Regions from separate parts of the Paenibacillus apii genome, predicted to be linked through region 2. Evidence: a T-box and tRNA genes for the amino acid it is inferred to sense, from the RefSeq annotation. Region 2 holds a T-box; the other holds one or more tRNA genes.
What was found. A T-box is a leader RNA that pairs with one kind of tRNA and senses whether it is charged. The one in region 2 lies ahead of G5B47_RS14450 (arginine--tRNA ligase), so its partner is inferred to be a tRNA-Arg.
Positions count from the first base shown of each region.

Region 1: it has a tRNA-Arg gene. The T-box ahead of G5B47_RS14450 (arginine--tRNA ligase) is inferred to sense a tRNA for this amino acid. The anticodon was not compared.

Region 1 covers NZ_JAAKGU010000015.1:47,242-60,118, forward strand. The annotation lists gene secG (preprotein translocase subunit SecG) at 1-159, opposite strand, end outside; gene eno (phosphopyruvate hydratase) at 426-1,712, opposite strand; gene gpmI (2,3-bisphosphoglycerate-independent phosphoglycerate mutase) at 1,787-3,331, opposite strand; gene tpiA (triose-phosphate isomerase) at 3,331-4,086, opposite strand; gene G5B47_RS23310 (phosphoglycerate kinase) at 4,114-5,295, opposite strand; gene gap (type I glyceraldehyde-3-phosphate dehydrogenase) at 5,532-6,542, opposite strand; gene G5B47_RS23320 (sugar-binding transcriptional regulator) at 6,645-7,709, opposite strand; tRNA gene G5B47_RS23325 (tRNA-Arg) at 7,982-8,056, shown strand; gene clpP (ATP-dependent Clp endopeptidase proteolytic subunit ClpP) at 8,238-8,834, shown strand; gene G5B47_RS23335 (GDSL-type esterase/lipase family protein) at 8,896-9,537, opposite strand; gene G5B47_RS23340 (DUF3298 and DUF4163 domain-containing protein) at 9,630-10,727, opposite strand; gene G5B47_RS23345 (SIMPL domain-containing protein) at 10,875-11,630, opposite strand; gene G5B47_RS23350 (HPr family phosphocarrier protein) at 11,780-12,049, opposite strand; gene whiA (DNA-binding protein WhiA) at 12,147-12,877, opposite strand, start outside.
Region 2 covers NZ_JAAKGU010000006.1:82,492-92,696, reverse strand. The annotation lists gene G5B47_RS14450 (arginine--tRNA ligase) at 547-2,415, opposite strand; T-box leader at 2,459-2,682, opposite strand; gene G5B47_RS14445 (YjcZ family sporulation protein) at 2,849-2,947, shown strand; gene G5B47_RS14440 (TetR/AcrR family transcriptional regulator) at 3,039-3,734, opposite strand; gene G5B47_RS14435 (ABC transporter permease) at 3,786-5,024, opposite strand; gene G5B47_RS14430 (ABC transporter ATP-binding protein) at 5,021-5,752, opposite strand; gene G5B47_RS14425 (stalk domain-containing protein) at 5,997-7,430, shown strand; gene G5B47_RS14420 (phosphate ABC transporter substrate-binding protein) at 7,490-8,347, shown strand; gene pstC (phosphate ABC transporter permease subunit PstC) at 8,523-9,464, shown strand; gene pstA (phosphate ABC transporter permease PstA) at 9,465-10,205, shown strand, end outside.

The DNA.
Region 1 (12,877 bases), on a different contig from region 2:
TACGAGCTCCATGCCGCGCGCTTTCGTCTTGCCGAACAGATGCTCAGCACCGCCGGAGATGGCGCCTGCAAGGCCTGCGCTCTTGCCCTTTTGCAGCAGAACCACCGTAATCAGACCAATAGAAAAAATCAGAAGCAGCACTTTCAGAAAAATATCCATTCCTTCCACCCCCTACGCCTAAGCATCACTATCTATGGATATTCACTACTCACGTTTCATAAACAGCACTTTTATTGTACCATACAGCCCAAAGCAAGACAACTTAATTGATGGCAAAACAAACGGACTTGCCCGGTCTCTTCCAATTTCTGAATGGCAGTACACGCTGCAGACTATTTTTATAAAAAAAGACTGCCCCCGATCATGAAATGACCGGGAAGCAGTCTCTTGGATTCTAAACCGAATCAAAGGTTCGGAGAACCTTATTATCTTTTCAGGTTGTAGAAGGATTTCAGGCCGTTGTATTGAGCCAGTTCGCCCAGTTCGTCTTCGATGCGAAGCAATTGGTTGTACTTGGCGATACGGTCTGTACGGGAAGGTGCACCCGTCTTGATTTGGCCAGCGTTGGTAGCTACGGCGATGTCGGCGATTGTGCTGTCTTCGGACTCACCGGAACGGTGGGATACAACAGCAGTGTAGCCTGCGCGTTTTGCCATTTCGATTGCGTCGAATGTTTCAGTCAGCGTACCGATTTGGTTAACTTTGATCAGGATGGAGTTGCCGATGCCTTCTTCGATACCTTTGCCCAGACGCTCGGTGTTGGTTACGAACAGGTCGTCGCCAACCAGTTGGATTTTGTTGCCCAGTTTCTCGGTGAGCAGCTTCCAACCTTCCCAGTCGTCTTCGGAGCAGCCGTCTTCGATTGTAATGATCGGGTATTTGTCAACCCAGGAAGAGAGCAGGTCTACGAATTCAGCAGGAGTGAAGGATTTGCCTTCGCCTTCCAGGTGGTATTTGCCATCTTTGAAGAATTCGGTGGAAGCAACGTCCATGCCCAGGAATACGTCAACGCCCGGTTTGTAGCCGGCTTTTTCAATGGCTTCCATGATGGAGGACAATGCGTCTTCGTTGGAGGTGAAGTTAGGAGCAAAGCCGCCTTCGTCGCCAACCGCAGTGTTGAGGCCTTTGCCTTTCAGTACGGATTTCAGGTTGTGGAAGATTTCAGCGCCTGTACGCAGAGCTTCCTTGAAGGAAGGAGCGCCTACCGGCAGAACCATGAACTCTTGCACGTCAACGTTGTTGTCGGCATGAGCACCGCCGTTCACGATGTTCATCATCGGAACCGGAAGCTGCTTAGCGTTAAATCCGCCAAGGTAAGTGTACAGAGGCACGTCCAAAGCTGCGGCTGCAGCGCGGGCTACGGCCATGGAAACAGCCAGGATAGCGTTGGCGCCCAGTTTGCCTTTGTTGTGCGTTCCGTCCAGAGCGATCATGGCTTTGTCGATGCCCAGTTGGTCCAGAGCGTCCATGCCGATCACTTCAGGAGCGATGATTTCGTTAACGTTCTTAACTGCGTTCAGAACGCCTTTGCCCAGGTAGCGGGATTTGTCGTCGTCGCGAAGCTCAACGGCTTCGTGAGCGCCTGTGGATGCGCCGGAAGGAACGATAGCGCGGCCTTTCGCGCCGGATTCCAGGTAAACGTCAACCTCTACAGTAGGATTACCGCGGGAGTCAAGTACCTCGCGTGCGTAAACGTCGGAAATAATAGTCATTTCAATTCAATCTCCTTTTCAACAAAGATTTAGTCTTAATAAGCCTTGCGGTACATCGTAAAAGCTTGCCCGTATTACTTGCGGCTGGCAATCATGGATTGACCGGTCATTTCCGCAGGCTGCGGAAGGCCCATCAGATCCAGAATCGTTGGCGCCACATCCGCGAGAATGCCGTGTTCGCGAAGCACCACATTCTCATCCGTTACAATAAACGGAACCGGGTTGGTCGTATGTGCCGTAAACGGACGGCCCTCTTCATCGAATACCATATCGGCGTTGCCGTGGTCGGCAATAATAATTGTTACGCCGCCTTTGGCACGAACGGCTTCTACCACTTTGCCTACACATTCGTCCGTCACTTCGACCGCCTTGATCGTCGGTTCCAGCAAGCCGGAATGGCCGACCATGTCGGGATTGGCGAAGTTCAGAATGATAGCATCGTGTTTGTCCGCTTCGATCTCAGCCACACAAGCCGCAGCCACTTCGTAAGCGCTCATCTCCGGTTGCAGATCATAAGTCGCTACTTTCGGGGAGCTGATCAGAATACGAGTCTCACCCGGAAGCTCTACGTCACGTCCGCCGCTGAAGAAGAAGGTTACGTGCGGATATTTCTCGGTCTCCGCAATACGCAGCTGCTTCTTGTTTTGCTGAACGAGCACTTCGCCCAGCGTGTTGTCCAGATTCTTCGGTTTGTAGGCAACATAGCCCTGAACCGTTTCGCTGAACGTGGTCAAGCAGACAAAATGAAGGTTTTCCGGGAACAGCGGGCCGCGGTCAAAGCCGCGGAAATCAGCGTTCGTGAATACCTGAGACAGCTGGATAGCACGGTCCGGGCGGAAGTTCAGGAACACAACAGAATCGCCGCTTTCAACAGTCGTTAACGGCTTGCCTTCGCTGTCCACGATTACGCAAGGCTCAACAAATTCATCATACACGGAATTCTGGTACGAGGCTGTGATCGCCTGCAATGCGTCCGAAAATTTCGGCCCTTCGCCATACACCATGGCTCGGTAGGTCTTTTCCACACGGTCCCAGCGTTTGTCGCGGTCCATCGCGAAGTAACGTCCGGATACTGTGGCGATTTTGCCTACGCCAACCTCTTCGATTTTAGCAATAAGAGCTTCAATGAATTGCTGACCGCTGCTTGGAGGTACGTCGCGGCCGTCCATGAAGGCGTGAATGAATACATCGTTCAACTCTTCCTTTTTGGCCAGCTCCAGCATAGCGAACAGGTGATTGATATGGCTGTGTACCCCTCCGTCGGATACCAGCGCATACAGGTGAAGCTTCTTACCGGTCGATTTGGCGTGTCTTACCGCTGCCACCAGCGTTTCATTCTCGAAGAACTCTCCTTCGCGAATGGATTTATCAATACGGGTCAAATCTTGATAAACAATTCGGCCTGCGCCGATGTTAAGATGTCCCACTTCCGAGTTGCCCATTTGGCCTTCCGGAAGTCCTACGGCTTCGCCGGAGGCGGTAAGGGTCGTATTAGGATACTGCTTCAGGTAACGGTCGTAGTTAGGTTTGTTCGCCTGTGCTACGGCATTGCCTTCTACAGTATTACGCAGACCGAACCCGTCCATGATAATCAGCGCTACAGGTTTTGGAGCTGACATTACTTCGCCCCCTCAACCAATTGGATGAAGGAAGCTGGCTGCAGGCTTGCGCCGCCGACAAGAGCGCCGTCGATGTCGCTTTGGCCCATATATTCAGTAACGTTCTCCGGCTTCACGCTGCCGCCGTACTGGATGCGGATCGCTTCGGCAGTCGCTTCATCATACAGATCCTTGATCAGGCTGCGAATATAGGCAATAACCTCGTTGGCATCCGCCGAAGTGGAGGATTTGCCGGTACCGATCGCCCAGATTGGCTCATAAGCGATAACGGTTTGAGCTGCCTGCTCCGCGCTCAGTCCTTGGAACGCGCCTTCAGTTTGCACTTTGCAAACTTCCTTCGTTTGGTCGGCTTCACGCTCTTCGAGCTTCTCGCCTACGCATACGATTGGAGTAATGCCGTGGCGGAATGCCGCATGCATTTTCTTGTTCACGATTTCATCGGTTTCACCGAAGTAAGCGCGGCGCTCGGAGTGACCGAGAATAACATAGTCCACGCCAAGATCCTTCAGCATCACACCGCTGATTTCGCCTGTGTAAGCGCCGTTGTCCTCGAAATGAAGGTTTTGGGCGCCGATTTTGATGCTCGTACCTTGAGCCGCTTTCGTCAGAGCCGGCAGATTGGTGAATGGAGCGCAGATTACCGTCTCTACGCCTTCAACTTCCGCCGCGCCTTTAACCTCGGCGAAAAAGCTTTCAGCTTCCGGAACTGTCTTGAACATCTTCCAGTTGCCGGCAATGATTGGTGTTCTACTCATAGCAAAGCTTGCCTCCCTTTATAACTCTTACTTGTCGTTCAGCGCCACTACACCAGGAAGAGCCTTGCCTTCCATAAATTCAAGCGATGCGCCGCCGCCGGTGGAGATATGGTCCATTTGATCGGCCAGCTTGAACTTCTCAGCCGCAGCTGCGGAGTCGCCGCCGCCGATAACGGTGTAGCCTTCGGTTTTCGCGCAGGCTTCAGCAACTGCTTTCGTACCTTCTGCGAAAATATCGATTTCAAATACGCCCATCGGTCCGTTCCAAACGACCAGCTTGGAGTTCTTGATGACGTCCGCATACAGTGCGGCGGTCTTCGGACCAATATCCAGGCCCATCCAGTCAGCAGGGATTTCGTTAATGTCGACGGTCTTCGTGTTCGCATCGGCTCCGAATTTGTCGGCCACTACAACGTCAACCGGCAGCAGGAAGTTCTTGCCGAGCTTCTTAGCTTTTTCGATAAAGCCAAGAGCGGTGTCGATTTTTTCCTCGTCAAGCAGGGATTTTCCGACTTCATAGCCTTGAGCTTTGGAGAACGTATAAGACAGACCTCCACCGATCAGCACGTTGTCGGCCAGCGTCAGCAGGTTGTCGATAACGTCAATCTTGTCTTTAACTTTCGAACCGCCGATGATTGCGGTGAAAGGACGTTCCGGATTGGACAGGGCTTTGCCGAGTACGGACAATTCTTTCTCCATCAGAAGTCCGGACACAGCTGGCAGATAGTGGGCGATGCCTTCGGTCGAAGCATGCGCGCGGTGCGCCGCGCCGAATGCGTCGTTGACAAACAGATCGGCAAGCTCGGAGAACTGCTTAGCAAGCTCCGGGTCGTTCTTCTCTTCGCCCGGATAGAAACGGACATTTTCAAGTACCAGAACGTCGCCGTCTTTCAGTTCGGCAACTTTCACTTTTACCGCATCGCCAACCGCTTCGTCAGCTTTGGCAACCGGTTTGCCCAGAAGCTCGGACAGACGCTCCGCAGCCGGAGTCAGACGCATGGAATCGACGAATTGGCCTTTAGGACGGCCCATATGGCTCGCCAGAATGATTTTGGCTCCGTTCTCGATCAAATATTTGATCGTCGGCAGCGTCTCGCGGATACGCGTGTCGTCGGTGATTTTGCCATCTTCCAGCGGCACGTTGAAATCCACGCGCACGAATACGCGTTTACCTGTTACTTCTACATCACGGACACTTTTTTTGCTCATGACTTTTAACCTCCACACCCGAAATTGTTCCACTCTTGGAATTACAGGGGCACCGCATAGAGTTTGCATCAAGAAGAAACGGCTGCGACCTTCTAAAGGATGGCATCCGTTTTTCCGAAAGAACTATAACATACGATTAGGCGAAATGTGCTGCGATTGTCTTGTATTTCGGAAAAGAGCGGAAACAATGAACTGCTGTTTCCGCTCTATGGATGATGCTATTTAAAATCTTTAAATTATTTAGTCAGTTTTGCGAAGTGTTCCAGCGTACGAACGAGCTGGGCAGTGTAGGACATTTCGTTGTCGTACCAAGCTACAGTCTTAACGAGCTGCTTGTCGCCAACGGACAGAACTTTAGTTTGCGTAGCATCGAACAGGGAACCGAAAGTCAGGCCTTTGATGTCGGAGGATACGATTTCGTCTTCCGTGTAGCCGTAAGTTTCCGGATCGGAAGCTTCTTTCATTGCCGCATTAATTTCGTCTACCGTTACGTTCTTCTCCAGAACAGTAACCAGCTCTGTCAGGGAACCTGTAGGTACCGGTACGCGTTGAGCGGCACCGTCGAGTTTGCCTTTCAGCTCAGGAATAACCAGGCCGATTGCTTTTGCAGCGCCAGTCGTGTTAGGGATAATGTTCTCGGCAGCAGCGCGGGCACGTCTGAAGTCGCCTTTGGCATGCGGAGCGTCCAGTGTGTTTTGGTCGCCAGTGTAGGCGTGGATTGTAGTCATCAGGCCTTCAACCACACCGAACTTGTCGTTCAGAACTTTGGCCATAGGAGCCAGGCAGTTCGTTGTGCAGGATGCGCCGGAAATAACAGTTTCGGAACCGTCGAGAACGTCATGGTTAACGTTGTATACAACAGTTTTCATGTCGCCTGTAGCAGGTGCGGAGATAACAACTTTTTTCGCTCCGCCTTTCAGGTGAAGCTCAGCTTTTTCTTTGGAAGTGAAGAAGCCTGTGCACTCCAGAACGATATCTACGCCCAGGTCGCCCCAAGGCAGTTCTTCAGGGTTGCGGTTAGCCAGAACCTTAACATCTTGGCCATTCACTTTGAAGAATCCGTCATGAACTTCAACTTCGCCTTGGAATTTGCCTTGAGTTGTATCATATTTCAACAAGTGCGCCAGCATCTTGGCATCGGTCAGGTCATTGATCGCTACAACTTCGATTCCTTCCACGTCTTGAATACGGCGGAATGCGAGGCGGCCAATACGTCCAAATCCGTTAATACCTACTTTTACAGTCATTGAATAGTTCCTCCTAAAATTCGTTTTTATTTATTCAAGACAAGCCTAAGGCTTATCAAGACAACAAGTTAAGTATAAAGCATAAAAAATGCCAATGCTCGTCTAATGCCGAATCTGCTCGGAGGCAGCGCTATATTCGTCGATCTCCCTGACGATTTCAGCCGCTGCGGCTTCATCTATGACGAGTATGTCCTCTTGGCCGAACCTTAGCACGGCGTGGATGGCTTTAGCCTTGCGCTTTCCTCCGGCTATGCCGATAACGACTTCCGTCCGAAGAATATCCTCAAGACGAAGTCCCATGGTCAGCATGGAATGAACGACCTTGCCCTGTTCGTTAAAGTAGTGACCGAAGGATTCGGCAACGGCGCCCGCATCCTTGATCTTACTAACGGTTTCCTCGTCCAGGTTTCTGCGGCGAGTCATTTCCACAGCATCTCCGATTCCATGCACGATAATTCTCGAACGGCGGATAATCTGTACAATTTCTGAAATATTCGGTTCATGCGCCAGCGATTGATAGGCATCCTCGCTTAGCAAGTCCGGCACATGCAGCAGCCGGTAATGCGCTCCGATCCGCTTGGCCATCGTTGAAGCGATGGTATTGGCCTGAAATTCCACACTCTCTCCAAGCCCGCCTCTTGCCGGTACAATCAAGACTTCTTTGTAAGACAAGGACATTGGAGAGGTCATCTGCTCCGCCAATTCGTACAATGTCGAACCGCCGGTAACGGCAACCGTATCGTCGGTATTCAGCACGCTCAGCAGCGCTCTGGCCCCGGCTCTTCCCAGCTCTCTCTTGGTAAAAGGTGAAGCCTCACAATCTCCCGGCACCACGATAACCTTCTTCAAACCGTAGCTTGAACGAATTTTCTCTTCCAGATCATCAAGGCCAAAGAGGCTTTTGGCCACAGGCTCGAGCAAATCAAGCAGTTTCCGTCCGGCATCGCTGATGCGCATGCCAACACTCTCGATCTCAATGAGCCCCTGCGACTTCAGAAGGTCCGTTTCCGCACGAAGCACCCGCTCGGTCATATCAAGCGAAGCGGCAAGCGTTCTGCGGCCGATAATATCCGACAACAGGATCTGATGAAGAATCGTATACCGTCTTTTGAGGGTTTCCATGAGATCAGGCAGAAGCTGCTTTTGGATTTCCAATAAATTACGCATGCTTTCACTCCTGCAACTTCGTCTTTCTCGTCTTCCCCTTCTCTATGGTCTTAAAACGTCCCGGGTTAACTTTTTAAGTCCCACCAATATTCTACCCAAATATTGCCCTGAACGCAAGGGCTCCGAAACTAGAATTCACAACCTCTTTTCTTCTTATGCATCGACATCCGCATCGACATTGGCATTGCGTTGACGAAAGATCGCTGCCAGAGATCTGTATCAATAATTGGGAGTTGCAATGCTTCGAATTTTATATTATAATAATTTCTGTTGCGCCCGTGGTCCAATGGATATGACGTAGGCCTCCGAAGCCTGAGATCCAAGTTCGATTCTTGGCGGGCGCGCCACATTATTTGATTAACCAAACCTTGTGTATTTAACCCAGCGCCATGAGATGGCGCTTTTTTTGTGAGGACAGTTTGACTTTCTTTGACTTTTTGTTTGAATTTGTTTATCATGTGGGTAATACGGTAAGAGTTAATGAAGAAACATCCATTTTGAAGATCTAATTCTAAGGAGGTTTTCCACGTGAGTTACATTCCTATGGTCGTAGAACAAAGCAACCGCGGCGAGCGGGCGTATGACATCTATTCCCGCCTGCTGAAGGACCGCATCATTTTCCTTGGAACCGAGGTCAATGACGTGGTAGCCAATTCCATCATCGCACAAATGCTCTTCCTGGCCGCCGAGGACCCGGAGAAAGATATTTCCTTGTACATTAACAGTCCGGGCGGTTCCATCACCGCCGGCATGGCGATTTTCGATACGATGCAGTACATCAAGCCTGACGTCTCCACGATCTGCGTCGGTCTCGCCGCTTCCATGGGCGCCTTCCTGCTCAACGCCGGAGCCAAAGGCAAACGCTATGCGCTGCCGAACAGCGAAATTATGATTCACCAGCCGCTGGGCGGAGCCCAAGGACAAGCTACGGACATCGAGATCCGCGCCCGTCGCATCCTGAAAATGCGCGACAAGCTGAACAAGATTCTGGCGGAACGCACTGGCCAACCGCTAGAGCGCATCGAAAAGGACACGGACCGCGACTACTTCATGAGTGCAGCGGACGCAGCCGAATACGGCCTTGTCGACAAAGTCATCGAGAATACAACCTCCGTCGGCGCCTAACCTTCCATAAAAATGAAAACACCCTTTGTTCACAATTGTGGGCAAAGGGTGTTTTGTTTTGTTAATTGGAGTGCAGATTTCCATACCCCATCGAGTGCAGCCGCTCGGCAATCACGCGGTAGCCTTTTCCGTTCGGGTGAAGATGGTCGATCGAGAGCAATTCCCGCTCGTGTCCGGCAAATGTTTCGTAAATATCGGCAAAACCGCATTCCTTGCTGCAATACTGCGCCAGTTGGCGGTTGAACTGCCGGACCCAGCCCGAAGCCTCTTCCAGCGTAGGATACGGATTGTACAATCCGACAATTCGTATAATATAGGGCTTGCCGGCGCCTGCCTTCACTTGGTGAATCTGCCCCATGATACCGGCAAAATGGCGCCCGGATTCTTTCAGGGCTTTTTGATAGACCGAAGACGGCAAGTGGGACTGCCCCCCCGCCTTCGCAACTTGGATCAGGTCGTTGCCGCCGATCGAAATCGTAATGATATCCGCCTCGCGCAGCGATTGGCGAAACAGCGGGTTGTATTTTACTAGCTTCTTCAGCTCGGCTGTAGTCAAGCCGTTGATTCCCAGGTTCGTATAAGCGACAAAAGTACGGAGCGATATTTCCGACATCCGCCTGTAGACGGGAACAAAGCCATTTCCGGGCATTGCTCCAAAGCCGGTGGTCAGCGAATCGCCAATCGCCGCATAGTGGTAAACCATTACATTCTCCCCTCCCCGCTTATGGCTCGGTCACCATTCAGCATATGAACGGCAAGCCGTTCTCGCAACGGGAGAATATCCAGTCCAGTCAACTATTTTGAACGGGTGAACGGATTGCTTCCGTCTGGCAGCAGCTCATTAAAGGTAAAGGTAAACTCCGGAAAGCCTGCAGCATACGGGGTATATTCATATAATTGAAAGAAGAGCACCACACGGCCGTCTTTAAGGTAAAAATATTTCTCCGTATTCAGGCCGGTGAAACCGCCAAAATAGCCTTCATCCGCCCTTAACAGCTTGCCGACCTTCTCGTTCAGCAGCTTTTTGTAATTCGGATTGGCTCCGAACAAGTCTTTGAGCAGCAGGCGCTTGCCATCCTTCAGCGAAAACGTAAAGGCTTGGCGCAGCGTCATGCCGTGAGCGCCTCCGGTGTAGGTGTACTGGTCCATGACCAGGCTCAGCACACCGTTCTGGTTATAGGTCACAACGTAATTCGAGTCGAATTCATACGGACGGTCCTGCTCGCTTTTCTCGGCAATCGCCCTGTCGGCGTCTTCGGCAAAGCTCATTGCGGCTTGTCTTAGCGTATCGTTAATGCTCTTCTGCGCGGAGGCTTCCGGAAGGCCCGCAATCTGCGGATAATCCAGCCTGATGGCCGAGTCCCCGATCTCCTTGGCATACGTCTCCGTCGTTACCGTCACCTTGTTCAGCGGCCGGTTCATTATATTCAATCTGCCGGAAGAAGCGCTAAAGTCACCACGGTAGCCGAGATAATCACTGAGCAGGCCAAAAGGAACGTAAAGGCGGTTATTGAAGCTGCGGCCCTCATACTCGTTGATAAAATAGCCATTAACCGCAATAGAAATTCCATATACGGTAACCGTAAGCTTGGTCTGACGGATTCCCTGCCCGGCGGTATAGCTGTTCTCCGCCTTGTTATAGGTGATCGGCATGCCCAGAGTATTTTTCAAAAAAGTCACCGGAATCCATAGCTTTCCTTCTCTAAAAATGCCCTGCTGCATCGTAAGGGTTCCATTGTACTTCAAGGCAACCAGAGAATAACCGGCCTTAACCTTAGCCTTGACCGGCGCGGCTTCACCCGTTCCGGCAGAAACAACCGTCCCGCCCAGCAGCAGCGCTGCCGCCAACATTCCGGCTCCCCATGTGCGTGCAAGCTTGTTCGTTTTGTTCATGGTACCATTCTCCTTTTTAAGCTACATTGATGTCATTTCGCTGCCTATGTTATCCATTATATCGCCTGTAAAGTGACAGCAAAGAGGCTTTTTCGCGTCCAATTCTGCGATAAAAGCCTCTTATCATCTCGTTAGTTGTCCGGCCTGCTAGTTAAGCTGATAGATCACGTTAAGCTGCGTGGTAATCTTCACCTCTCCCGGTTGGACCGCGGTGCTGGCGGCGCTATCGGCGGCGCCGTACATCATTTTGGCGTTCTGTTCATATAATATCGGGCCCGCGCCCCCGTCGTTCTGGCTGACGGTCAGGACCTGTCCGAGCGTTCTCTTGGCGGCTTTAGCAATCGCTGCCGCTTTCACGTCGGCGTTGGCCATCGCCTTCTCAATGACCTGCGCCTCGAACGCCGAAGTGTCCTCAACCGCAAAACGGGCATTGCCGATATTGTTGGCGCCCGCCTCGGAAGCCGCATCGAGCAGCGAGCCCACCTTGTTCAGATCACGGTATGCGACCTGCAAAACATGATGCGCATTGTACCCCTTCACCTGCTGGCCTTCCTTGTCGTTATACGTATAGTTCGGCTGTACAAAGAATTCGCTCGTCTGGATATCCTTGCCGTTAATGCCCCACGTATTCTTGAACAGCGCCGTCAATTTTTGAATTTTCGCTCCATTGGTCTTCTGGGCCTCCTGGGCGGTTGACGCCGAAGTATCGACTCCGATCGACAGATAGACGATATCCGGCTTCATCGACAGTTCCCCTTTGCCAACGACACTGACGATATTTTTCTGCACCTCTTCGGCAAAAGCCTTCTCCGGCTGATCGAATGCGCCGCTTAGCGCCACGCCCCCCGCCATTAAGCTTCCTGCAACAAACACGGACAGGACCGACTTGATCCATTTCTTCATTTTTGCCATCCTCCTTCATGATTTGCGCGACTAGCGGTTGTACCTACTAGACGAGAAGGCCTGGCAAATGTTGCATGGGGACAAAAATAAAAAAAGCCCTCAACGGGCTTTTTGGTCATACCATAAATAGGGCTGTGCTGCGAATACTGTTACTGATTCTCCAGCTCTTCCTTGCTGACAAGGCTCGTCAACGCGGTTACGGCCTGATCGGCATCCGCGCCTTCAGCGCTGATATAAATCTCCGTGCCGGAGCTGATCGCAAGGCTCATAATCCCCATGATGCTTTTGGCGTTAACTTTTTTATCGTCTTTTTCGACGAAAATCTCAGATGAGAACTTGTTGGCTTCCTGCACGAACAACGCTGCCGGCCGAGCATGGAGCCCCGTCTTCAACCGGACGACTACCGGGTGCTTTGTCATGAAACGCTTACCCCCTAATTAAGATGTGCCCAAAAATTTCACAGTAAATTTTATCATATTATATCATTATAACCTAAACGACACTAGAAGAAAATAATCATTCGCTCCGAAGCTTCTCAGCCAGCTCGTCGATCTTCCGAAGCCGATGGTTGACGCCGGATTTGCTGACGTTGCCTTTCAGCATCTCGCCGACTTCCTTCAGATTGATATCGGGATGGGACAGACGGACCTCAGCCACTTCGCGAAGCTTGTCTGGCAAATTCTCAAGCCCAATTTCCTTCTCCAGAAACTTGATGTTCTCAATCTGGCGCACTGCCGCGCTGATCGTCTTGTTGAGATTCGCGGTCTCACAGTTCACAATCCGGTTGACAGAGTTACGCATGTCGCGCATAATGCGCACATCCTCGAATTTGAACAACGCCTGGTGGGCGCCGATCAGGCTGAGGAACTCGATGATCTTTTCGCCTTCCTTGATGTAGAGGATGAATCCCTTCTTGCGCTCGATGCAGCGGGCGTTGAGATGAAACTCACCGGCCAGCTTCACCAGCGCCTTGCAGTGCTCCTCATACATGGAGGCGATCTCCAGATGGTAGGACGAACCTTCGGGGTTGTTCACCGATCCACCCGCCATAAAGGCGCCGCGCAGATACGCGCGTTTGCAGCAGTTCTTGCGGACAATGCTTTCGTCGATGCCATCCGTAAACATGAAGCCCTCCGAGACGATTTTGAGGTCGTTCAGGATTTCCTGCACACGGGCGGGGATGCGGACGATATAGACGTTATTTTTCTTCAAACGCATTTTTTTACGCACGAGAAGCTCGGTATGAA
Region 2 (10,205 bases):
GATTTTCTACCTATGGAAGGGAAAAACTCCTGCTTATTAGGCGATTTTGCTCCATTTCAGGCAAAACCGGCAGATTAAGCGGGAGGAATTCCAGTTTATCTCTGGCGGAGGGCCGTTTTTATGTAAATAAACGGGAGAAATTCCGCTTCGTTCGCTCCCAGTCATGTCATTAACCTCTACGACTACCCAAAAAACCAATTTCTAACATTAAACAATTGAGAGCAGCAATAAAGCCTGGTGAAGTGCACAATAGAACCGGAGTGAATTGGAAAAAGTAACCCAAGTAGCTCAATCACTGAACCGAATCCATTCGCAAAATTGGTTCCTGCCAACACGCGAAGGTCCCAGCGCGCGGTGCTTGGCGTAGCATGACGGAGTCAACCCCAGTCAGTCGCTTTCACAGGAACCGAATCCTTTCCTAAAGTCGGATCTTCTGCCACACCGTAACAAACTCCCTCCAAATCAGCCGCCATCACAGAAACGAATCCTTTCCTAAAGTCGGATCTTCTACCTCACCGTAACAGCTCCCCTCCCAATCAGCACATCCTACAGCCGATCCGGTGCGGGCAGTCCCAGCACATCCAGTGCATCCTTCAGCGTGTCGGCGAATTTCCGGGCCAGCCAGAGTCTGAAGCGCAGCCGCTTGGGCTCGGCCTTCAGGATCGGGCAGGCGGAGTAGAAATTGTTGAACAGCGTGGCGAGCGTGTGCGTGTAACCGCAGACCACATTCGGCGCGAGCTCCCGTCCGGCCGCATCGAGCGTGTCGGGCCAAAAAGCGATATGCCGCAGCAGCGCGGCTTCGGCTTTTTCCATTGGGTCCGGTATACAAGCACAAGCTTCTGCCACTATTTCCGGGGTGATATCCGCGGCTTTTGCCAGGACGCTGACCGCGCGAGCGTAGGAGTACATCAAATACACGCCAGTGTTGCCGGATATTTCCGTCGCCTGACGCAGATCGAACACGACCTCGGTACCGAGGTTGAAGCGCAGCAGGTAGTAACGGATCGCGGCAATAGCGATGTCCCGGCTGGGGAGTCCGCTTTGATCGGTGCGGGCCCGCTTAATGCTGTCCTCCATAAGACGAATCAGATCACTCACCTTGATGCCAATGCCCTGACGCCCCGACATGGCGTATGAGGCTTTGCCGTCCGAAATATCGATGCCGAGATCGGCGGCCGAAGCGGGACTAAGGGAAACGACGCCGTATCCCGCATGATGGAGCTTATCCGATTGAGCCGAATATCCGAGCGCACGGAGCGCCTCTTTAACCATTGTCTGCGGATATTCCTGCCTGGAATCAATGACATTAATGACGATATCTGCTCTACCGAGCGGGAGATGATCTCCCCCTTGTACCGTCGTATACAGCCCTTCTGTAAATTTTTTATAGGTGAAATCCTTGTCCAGCAGCCCGAATTTCCAGAGATGGTAGGCAATATCCTTGGCCGTATAGGTCAAAATCCCGTTCGAACGCACTAGCACCTTATCCGTGGTGTGCTCGGCATCCTGCGCTCCCGGTTCCGTTCCCTGCTTCAGCACCCAACAGCCCGCAAGCTTGCCTTCCGATTCCCGGTAAAAATAAGGCGTCTCCCGCAGCCGCTCAAACGCCGCTGCCCAGAATCCTTCCCGAACAATGCTGCTTTCCCAGACGAGCAGATCGTATTCGATGCCGAACGGCCTCATCTCCTCCACATGCTCCCGAACGATCCGTTCGGCGGTCAGGCTGCCGAGCCAGGCGACATTTCCCGTCCCTTCCTCAAGCTCATGCAGCGTTTCGGCGCGTTTGGCCGCCAGCTCCGGATTCACGGCATATTCCCGGTTCACTGCCGAGTAGATGTCCCAGCAGTAATCGCCGAACCGGACATGCTTACCGCTTAAAGGCACGTTCAGCAGACCGACGACGGTATCCGCCAGCTGGTTGCCCAGATCGTCGATATAGTTGTGGACCTCGACCGTATAACCAATTTTTCTTAACATGCGCACGAGCGTGTCGCCGATGCAGGAATTCCGAAGATGGCCGATGTGCATCGATTTGTTAGGATTGACGGAGGTATGCTCGATGATCACTTTTTCCCCCGGCGCCGGAGGAAGCTCGAATTGGCGTCCGGCCCACGCGCTCCAGCGGATATGAACGTTGAGAAAGCCTGGAGCGGCCGTGTCCGCTTTTTCTAGCAAGCCCTCCGCCAGACCCGATGCCTCCAGTTCCTCCCGGATCAGCTGAGCAATGACAAGCGGCGGTTTCCGCAGAGTTCTGGCAAGCTGCATGGCAATATTGCTTGAATAATCACCGTGCTCCGGGTTCGCCGGCTGCTCCACGGCCACGGTCAACCCTTCTGGAATCTTCGCCCCAAGACGCTCCATGACACGCGTAACACTTTGCTCCATCGCTTGTTGAATGATCCGGCTTAATAACATCCTCACAACCTCCTTCTGATAATAAAAAAAGCCCGCGTCTCCAAAAAGAGACGAGGACTTGTGTTCTCGCGGTACCACTCTACTTGCCAAGACCGGATGGCCTGGCCGCTTATAGGATAACGGACCTGTACCGGGGCTTCCTACTGAGGTTTCGTTTCGGAAGTCCGTCTCCCGGGTGCGCTTCATGAAGGTCTGCCGCCGGCTTCCACCATCCCGGCTCGCTGGGCATCAGGGGCCCTTCACTAATCTCCCGATCATCGACTGTCTGTGAATATGTTGTTCAATCGTACGTGCAATGTTTCTTCTTGTTATAATCGATTTCTTGGGAAAAAGCAATGGATTCTTCGTTTCATTTGTTTGCCGAAATTCCCGGACGGGCATGACAGCTGCTGCATAATCTGGTGACATATCCCAATGCAGAGGAGGAATTATCGTGGGTGAAGCTAGAGACCTGGGCTGCATGACTTCGACAAGCGCGATTCTGGTACTGTTCATTCTGCTCGTGATCATTACCAAAGCTTGGTGTGTATAATTAATTGTCCGCTTAACGTGAAATCCCGCCGGGCCTGAAGGCCTGACGGGTTTTTTTTGGGGGGTCGAAGCCGCCTTTGCAGGTATGCTCCTTAGACGCTCCGGTCTCCGGGGTCAGCCGCGATGCCGTGTCCAATTAACCGGATCAGGAGCTCGATTTCCTCCTCGTCGTTCCATTCTTTATTCGGCTGCAGCAGAAGGCGGGTCATGATGTAGCCGATAATTGCGGATGCGGTAAAGCGAATTAAGGTCGGTGCCGGGATATCGATGATTTCCCCTTTTTGCTTAAAGTGCTCGACTTGGGCGGAAATCCTTTCAAAAACCTTGCTCATAATATCCTCCATGAACTGCTCGCGCAGGTTCGGATGAAAGGGGATTTCCTGAATGAGGATTTGCAGGATCTTGAAGTTCTTGCGGGCAAATTCAAGCCGGTTCCGGATCAGGGAGCGAAGGAAGTCCTCGTAGCTGTCAAAAGATTTATCCAGCAAATTACCAAAATTCCTTATGACAAAAGGGGCGAGCAGACGGCTCATCGTCGGCCCTACAATGGACAGCAGCAGGTCCTTCTTGGTCTTGTAGTAGCGAAAAATCGTTCCCTCCGCCACCCCGGCCTTCTGTGCGATTTCACTGGTCGCCGTGCCCGCATACCCTTTTTCCGCAAACACATCCACGGCTGCCTGCAAAATCGCAACCTGCTTCGGCGTCATTTTCTCTTCACCGCCAAGGGCAAGCAGTTCTTGAGCCCAGTCTTCCGTATTGTTGTTGGCAGAAAAATGTTCGGTCATCATGGCCACCCTCCAGACTTTATCAGCTTATCTTACCATATTTGCGGAACTAAGTTACATTTTGCGGTGTTTACGGAGGGCCAGCACGTTCAGAATCATGAACAGAAGTGAAAAAGCGATCAGCACAACCACATCGGTTTCAATCGCAGTCCAGCCTTTGCCCCGGATCATCACATCCATCATTCCTTGCGCCCCGTAGTATAACGGAGTGGCATACCCGATCCGCTGAAGCCACAGGGGAAGCGTGTCGAGCGGAAACAGTCCGCTCAGGAAAATCTGCGGCACAATGACAAGCGGGATGAACTGAATCATCTGAAGCTCGTTCCCGGCGAAAGCCGACAGCAGCGTGCCGAGCGTCAGAGCCGTCATCGACAGCAGCAGCGTGATCAGCAGGACATAGCCGAAGCTCCCGGCCATCATAATGCCCAGCACCTGAATGGAGAACCAGGAAATGAGCAGGGCCTGGAACACGGTAAAAATACCGAAGCCGATAACATAGCCGATGACGATTTCCCACCGTTTAAGCGGAGTGGCGAGGAGACGCTCCAGCGTCCCTGTCGTCCGTTCCCGAAGAAAGGAGACCCCGGCAATCAGGAAGACGAAAAAGAACACGAATACGCCGATCATAATCGGTCCGAACCGGTCGATGGTCTTCATGTCCGCGGAGCCGTACAGGTAGCTGACTTGCGGCTGGACGGCAGGCTGTACCTGTTGTCCCAGAGCTTGCTGTCCCTGCGTTTGCTGTCCCTGCGTTTGCTGTCCCTGCACCTGTTGCCCCTGTGCTTGCTGTCCCTGTGCCTGTTGTCCCTGCGCCAGTTGTCCCTGTGCCTGCTGTCCCTGCACCTGTTGTCCAAGAGCTTGCTGTCCCTGCGCCTGTTGTCCTTGTGGCTTTTGTCCCTGCGCCTGAGCTGGCCCGGTTGCCCCCAGGTCCCTTGTCGCCTGCTCCAGCGCCTGCATAACGGCCCGATTGGCAGTCGGATTGCTTCCTTCCAGTATGACCTTCGGAGCGCCGCTACCCGCGGTGATCATTGCGTCGATTGTTCCGTTTTTCAGCGCCTGAACCCCGTCTTCCTCCGAGTCATACTTCACAACCTTGGCGTCATGTTTGGCCAGCGCTTCCGACAGGACGGCCGCTTGACCCGACAAGCCGATATTCGGTTTATAGGCATTGCCGCCAAACACGAGGCTCATCAGGCTGAGAACGAGCAGGGGGGCGGCGAACATCAGAGCCATCGTTCTTTTGTCGTGAATGAACTGCCGCAAGATACGCAGCGTAAGAGCGCGGATTCTCATGGACGCACACCTCCGTAATATAAAAATGCTTCTTCAATAGAAGATGAACCCGTAGCCTGAAGCAGATTGGCGGGAGTGTCCTCAGCAAGCAGGCGGCCTTCCCGGATCATTCCGAGCCGGTCGCATTTTTCGGCTTCATCCATCACGTGGGTCGTCAGCACTATGGTCGTTCCCCGTTCATTCAGAGCTCTAAGCTCCTTCCAGATGGACATTCGCAGCACCGGATCGATCCCGACCGTCGGCTCATCCAGAATAAGCAGTGGAGGTTCGTGCAGCAGCGCGATGGCCAGCGACAGCCGGCGTTTCATCCCCCCGGAGTATTGATCGACTCTTTTGCGGAGATGCTCTTCCAGACCTACAATCTCAATAACTTCTTTAATACGGCGGTTTCTCTGTTCTTTCTTCAATCCATACAGCGAAGCGAAAAATTCCAGATTCTCCTTGGCGCTCAGCTCACTGTACAAGGCGTCGGACTGGGCCATATAGCCGATTTGTGAAAGCAGCGAAAGCTTGGGAACCTTCACTCCCAGCACATGGACTTCCCCCGAGTCGGCTTCATCGATTCCGGTCAGCAGCCGGACCAGCGTCGTCTTACCGGAGCCCGAAGGACCCAGTAGGCCGAAGGTCTCGGTTTTATGCACCTCAAGGCTGATGTCTTCCAGGACAACTTTGCTTCCGAAGGCTTTGCGAATATGCTCCACTTTAATCACCGGGGCTTCACGGTTCATGCGAATCTCTCCGTTCTTCATCAAAATGAGTGAGTACTCACTCAATATATTAAATCAGGCAGCGCCAATTGTAAATCCTTTTTCCCGCGTTAATTTTGAGTTAACAAAACGGCTGAAATCCGGCCGAAGCCACATGAAAAATTTGGACAACTTCATCTTTGGAAAATATTTCTCGGCAACAGATTTTACAACCAGGGCGGAAAATAACTTTAGCAGTTACCTATATGAAAAAGGGTGAATTCATTTGAAAAGAAATCAGTTGTTAGGCGTACTGATGGCTTCGGCACTTCTGGTCTCGGCAGGCGAAGCAAGCGTGTACGCGGCGGCAGGACCGGTTAGCAAACCATCCGCCGTTAAAGCATCCGTTAAGGCAACGGTAAAAGTTAAAGAAGGAGTTAAGGCTTGGACGGTAAACGGCGCCCAAACCAGTTTCAAAACGGTAGACGCCGGCGGATATAAGCTGTATTCCATCAGCCAACTGGCCGCTTCCCTCGGCGCAAGCATCGCTAATGAGTCGGGAAGCCTGGTGCTGAAGGACAAGGCAGGAGTACATACGATTAAATTGAAAGCCGGCTCCAAGAGCTACACGCTCGACAGCGTAAAATACAATTTTACGACAGCACCGACCGTTTACGGCGGCAAGCTGTACGTTGAACTTAGCGCAATCGTTAACGGTCTGGGCGGAGAGCTGTTCGGCAGCCCGCTGCAAATTCTTGGCACGGCGCGTCCGCAAGGCGAATTTGATACGATCCATTGGGCCGCTGACGGAACGGTTCTGGCGAACCTGGAAGGCGAAACGACGCAAATTTACAAGTTTGGGGCAAATCCGGGCAGCTTTGGATTGTTCTCGAGCGATGACAAAGCCTCGGATTTCGCAGTTTCTGGCGACCGTCGTTACGGTGCTTTCACCGATGAGAACGGACTGCTGTACGTCATTGATTTGACTTCGGGTGCGGTGAAACCTGTCGGAACGGATACCTCCACCAAGACAGATCTTACCTGGTCGGCAGACGGCAAGATCATCTATTTTATCCAAGGGGACAAGCAGGAGAAGATTTCTCAGATTTCGGTTGATATCGGCACTGTAACGGAGCTGCTGGCCGATAAGGTGGAGAACAAATCCGAACTGCATATTTCCGCGGACGGCAAGAGAGCGGTCTACATCGTCAACATTACCGGAACCGCCAAAAATGACGCCGACAGCACGGAAGATTCCCTGACGGTCGACTATAGCAAGGCGGGAGAGCAGCTGTATCAGCTTGACCTTTCAACAAAGGGCGCGAAGCCGGCCGCTCTGACCACTTCGGACGACAACAAGCTGTATCCGGAAATTCTGGCTGACGGAACGGTAGTCTACTTGAGCGCGGACCCTGAAGGCAAAACGGTCAACACGCTGAAGACAGTGAAGCCGGACGGTACGACCGCCAATATTGCGCTGGATATCGAAGTGAACTGGGCCGAGGCCGCTGCCGGCGGAATAATCGCATCCGGAACGGCTGCTGACGGCACTTCCCGCTTTTATTCCGTTTCGGCATCCGGATCGGCACAAGAACTGTTCCGCACGAAAGCCGACATTTCCGAAGTTGCGGTTTCCGCCGACGGAAGCAAACTGGCAGTAATCACAGGCGGAAAGCTGATTACAATCGAGAACGGCAAATCCGTGCAGTTGACGAGATAAGGCGTTTTTTCAGAACGACAACTAATTTGGACGGCTAGAAGCCGAGAGGAGAATCAGTCATGAAATTTTTCAAAAAGGTCACATTTACAGCTTTGGCTGCCGTGTTTGCCGTTTCGGCATCTTTCGCAGGAGGAGCATCCGCAGCGGGAAAGCTGTCGGGTAAAATTACGGTTAACGGTTCGACAGCTCTGCTGCCGCTGACGCTGCAGGCTGCTAAGGAATTCCAAAGAATGAATCCGAAGGTGAGAATCGCCGCTTCAGGCAAAGGCTCCGTTACCGGACCGCAAGCCGTGAAGAAAGGCATCGCCGACATCGGCGCGTGCGACTGGGATGCCAGTATCGATGTTCCCGGATTTAAAGCATTCAGCGGACAAGTAGCGAACAAGGTTGCGGTTATTCCTTTTGCTACTATCGTGAACAAGAATGTCGGTGTAGACAACCTGACTACCGAGCAGCTGAAGGGCATTTTCTCCGGCAAAATTACGAACTGGAAGCAAGTCGGCGGCGCTGACGCGGATATCGTCGTCATTACCCGCGCTTTCGGCTCCGGCACACGCGTTAACTACCAGGCCAAGGCTCTGGCGGGCGGCGATATCGTGAAGAAAGAGAAGAACTATAAAGAAGTTGGCTCCAGCGGCGATATGAAAACAGCTGTGGGAACGACTCCAAACGCTATCGGTTATATTGATTTGGTCTACGTTAGCGGCGACGTGAAGGCTGTGAAGTTTAACGGCGTAGCGGCTACTACGGACAACGTCATTAACGGTTCTTACAAAATTTGGGCATATGGCTACTACATGACCAAAGGACAGCCGACTGGCGCCGTTAAAGCGTTCATCGACTATGTACAAAGCAAGAAGTTCCAACAGGGTTCGCTGAAAAAACTCAAGTTCATTCCGATCTCGGCAATGAAGTAATTTAGCACAATTTTTTCGGAAGAGCGTCATTATACGGCCAGCCTCCGGCACATGGGGGGCTGGTTTTTTTAAAATATAAAATTTTTAAGCTAAACGCTTATCATTTATTTCTGCGAGAAACGCATCTGCGTCTTAGAAAGACGCCGTCAGGCGTTTCTTCTTGGGAGGAAACAGCATGGCACAACAGTCCTATGAACCGAACCCTGCGGTACAAAGCATCCGTACCAAGGCGGTTTCGGGCAGACGCCATCTCCGGCATTTGCTTGCAAATACCGCTGCCCGCTATTATTTCTTGTTCAGTATTTTGGCGCTCTGTTTCGTACTGGCGCTGGTTATTCTCTTTATCGGCAAAACGGCGCTGCTGCTCTTCGGTCAGGTCTCGCCGGTCAAATTCTTCCTCTCGTTCGACTGGACGCCGGAGGAAGACCGGTTCGGGGCAGCGGCCTTTATTTTGAACACCTTGTCGCTTACCGCGCTCACGCTGCTGATTTCGGTTCCCGTCTCGGTGGGTATGGCGGTGCTGACCGCCGAAATCGCGCCGGCCTGGCTCAAGCGCCTGATCCGTCCGATTCTTGATCTTCTGGTCGGCATTCCTTCTATTGTATACGGTTATCTTGGCTTGACCGTTCTCCTGCCGCTGCTTCGGCGAGCCAGCGGGGAAGGCCTCGGGGACGGCCTGCTGGCGGCGGCGCTCGTGCTGGCGCTGATGGTGCTGCCGACCATTGCCCGGATCAGCGACGATGCGATCACCGCTGTGCCGCGCAAGTACCGCGATGCCGCCTATGCGCTCGGCTCCACCCGGTTGCAGGTCATTATGCGCGTGGTGCTGCCGGCTGCCGGCAGAGGAATTCTGACGGCGGTGATTCTCGGGATGACGCGGGCGATCGGCGAGACGATGGCTGTCGTGATGGTAATCGGCAACACGCCTCAGCTCGCGAAGACTCTCTTTACACCGGCGTCGGTGTTAACGAGCAACATCGTGATGCAGATTTCCAACGTGGAATTCGATTCCACCTGGAACTATGCCCTGCACATGATGGCTTTCCTGCTATTGTTGATTTCGTTCTTACTAATACTGATTGTCCGTTTTTTGGGACGCAAAAGGAGGGAAGGGTAAATGAGCAGCTTCTCCCGTTCGCGGCACACGGCACGGTCCATCCGGTTTGACAAGCTGGCGACATGGGGCTTTTACGGCCTCGGGGCTTTGGTGATGCTCCTTATTTTTTGGCTGCTGTTCACCATCTTGAGCAAAGGGCTGCCTGGCCTCGATTTCTCCTTTCTGATCCGCCAGCCCGAGGAGATTGATATCGGGGGCGGCATTGGCCCCGTGCTGTTCAACTCTTTTTATATCCTGCTGATCTCCTTGGTCATTTCGATTCCGATCGGTCTGGGCGCGGGGATTTATATGGCGGAGTATGCACCGGACAACGCTTTTACCGGAGCGCTGCGGATTTGCGTCGAATCTCTGTCGTCCGTGCCTTCCATTGTCTTCGGTCTTCTCGGTCTGGCGATATTTGCGGAGTACTTCGGAATTGGCCTGACCATTCTCGGCGGCGGCGTCAGTCTGGCGCTGCTGAATCTGCCAATGCTGGCGCGGGTAACGGAGGAAGCGGTGCGGGCTGTTCCAGACGAGCTGCGCGAGGCGGGCTATGCGCTGGGTCTGACGAAATTTTACTGCATCCGTAAAATCGTGCTGCCCGTCGCGCTCCCGTCCATCATTACGGGCATCTGCCTGGTCGCCGGCCGCGCATTCGGGGAATCGGCGGTAATTATCCTGACGGCAGGCCTCAGCACCTCGGGGGAAATGTGGGACTTCAATCTCCTCTCTCCGGGAGAGACGCTGGCCGTGCATTTATGG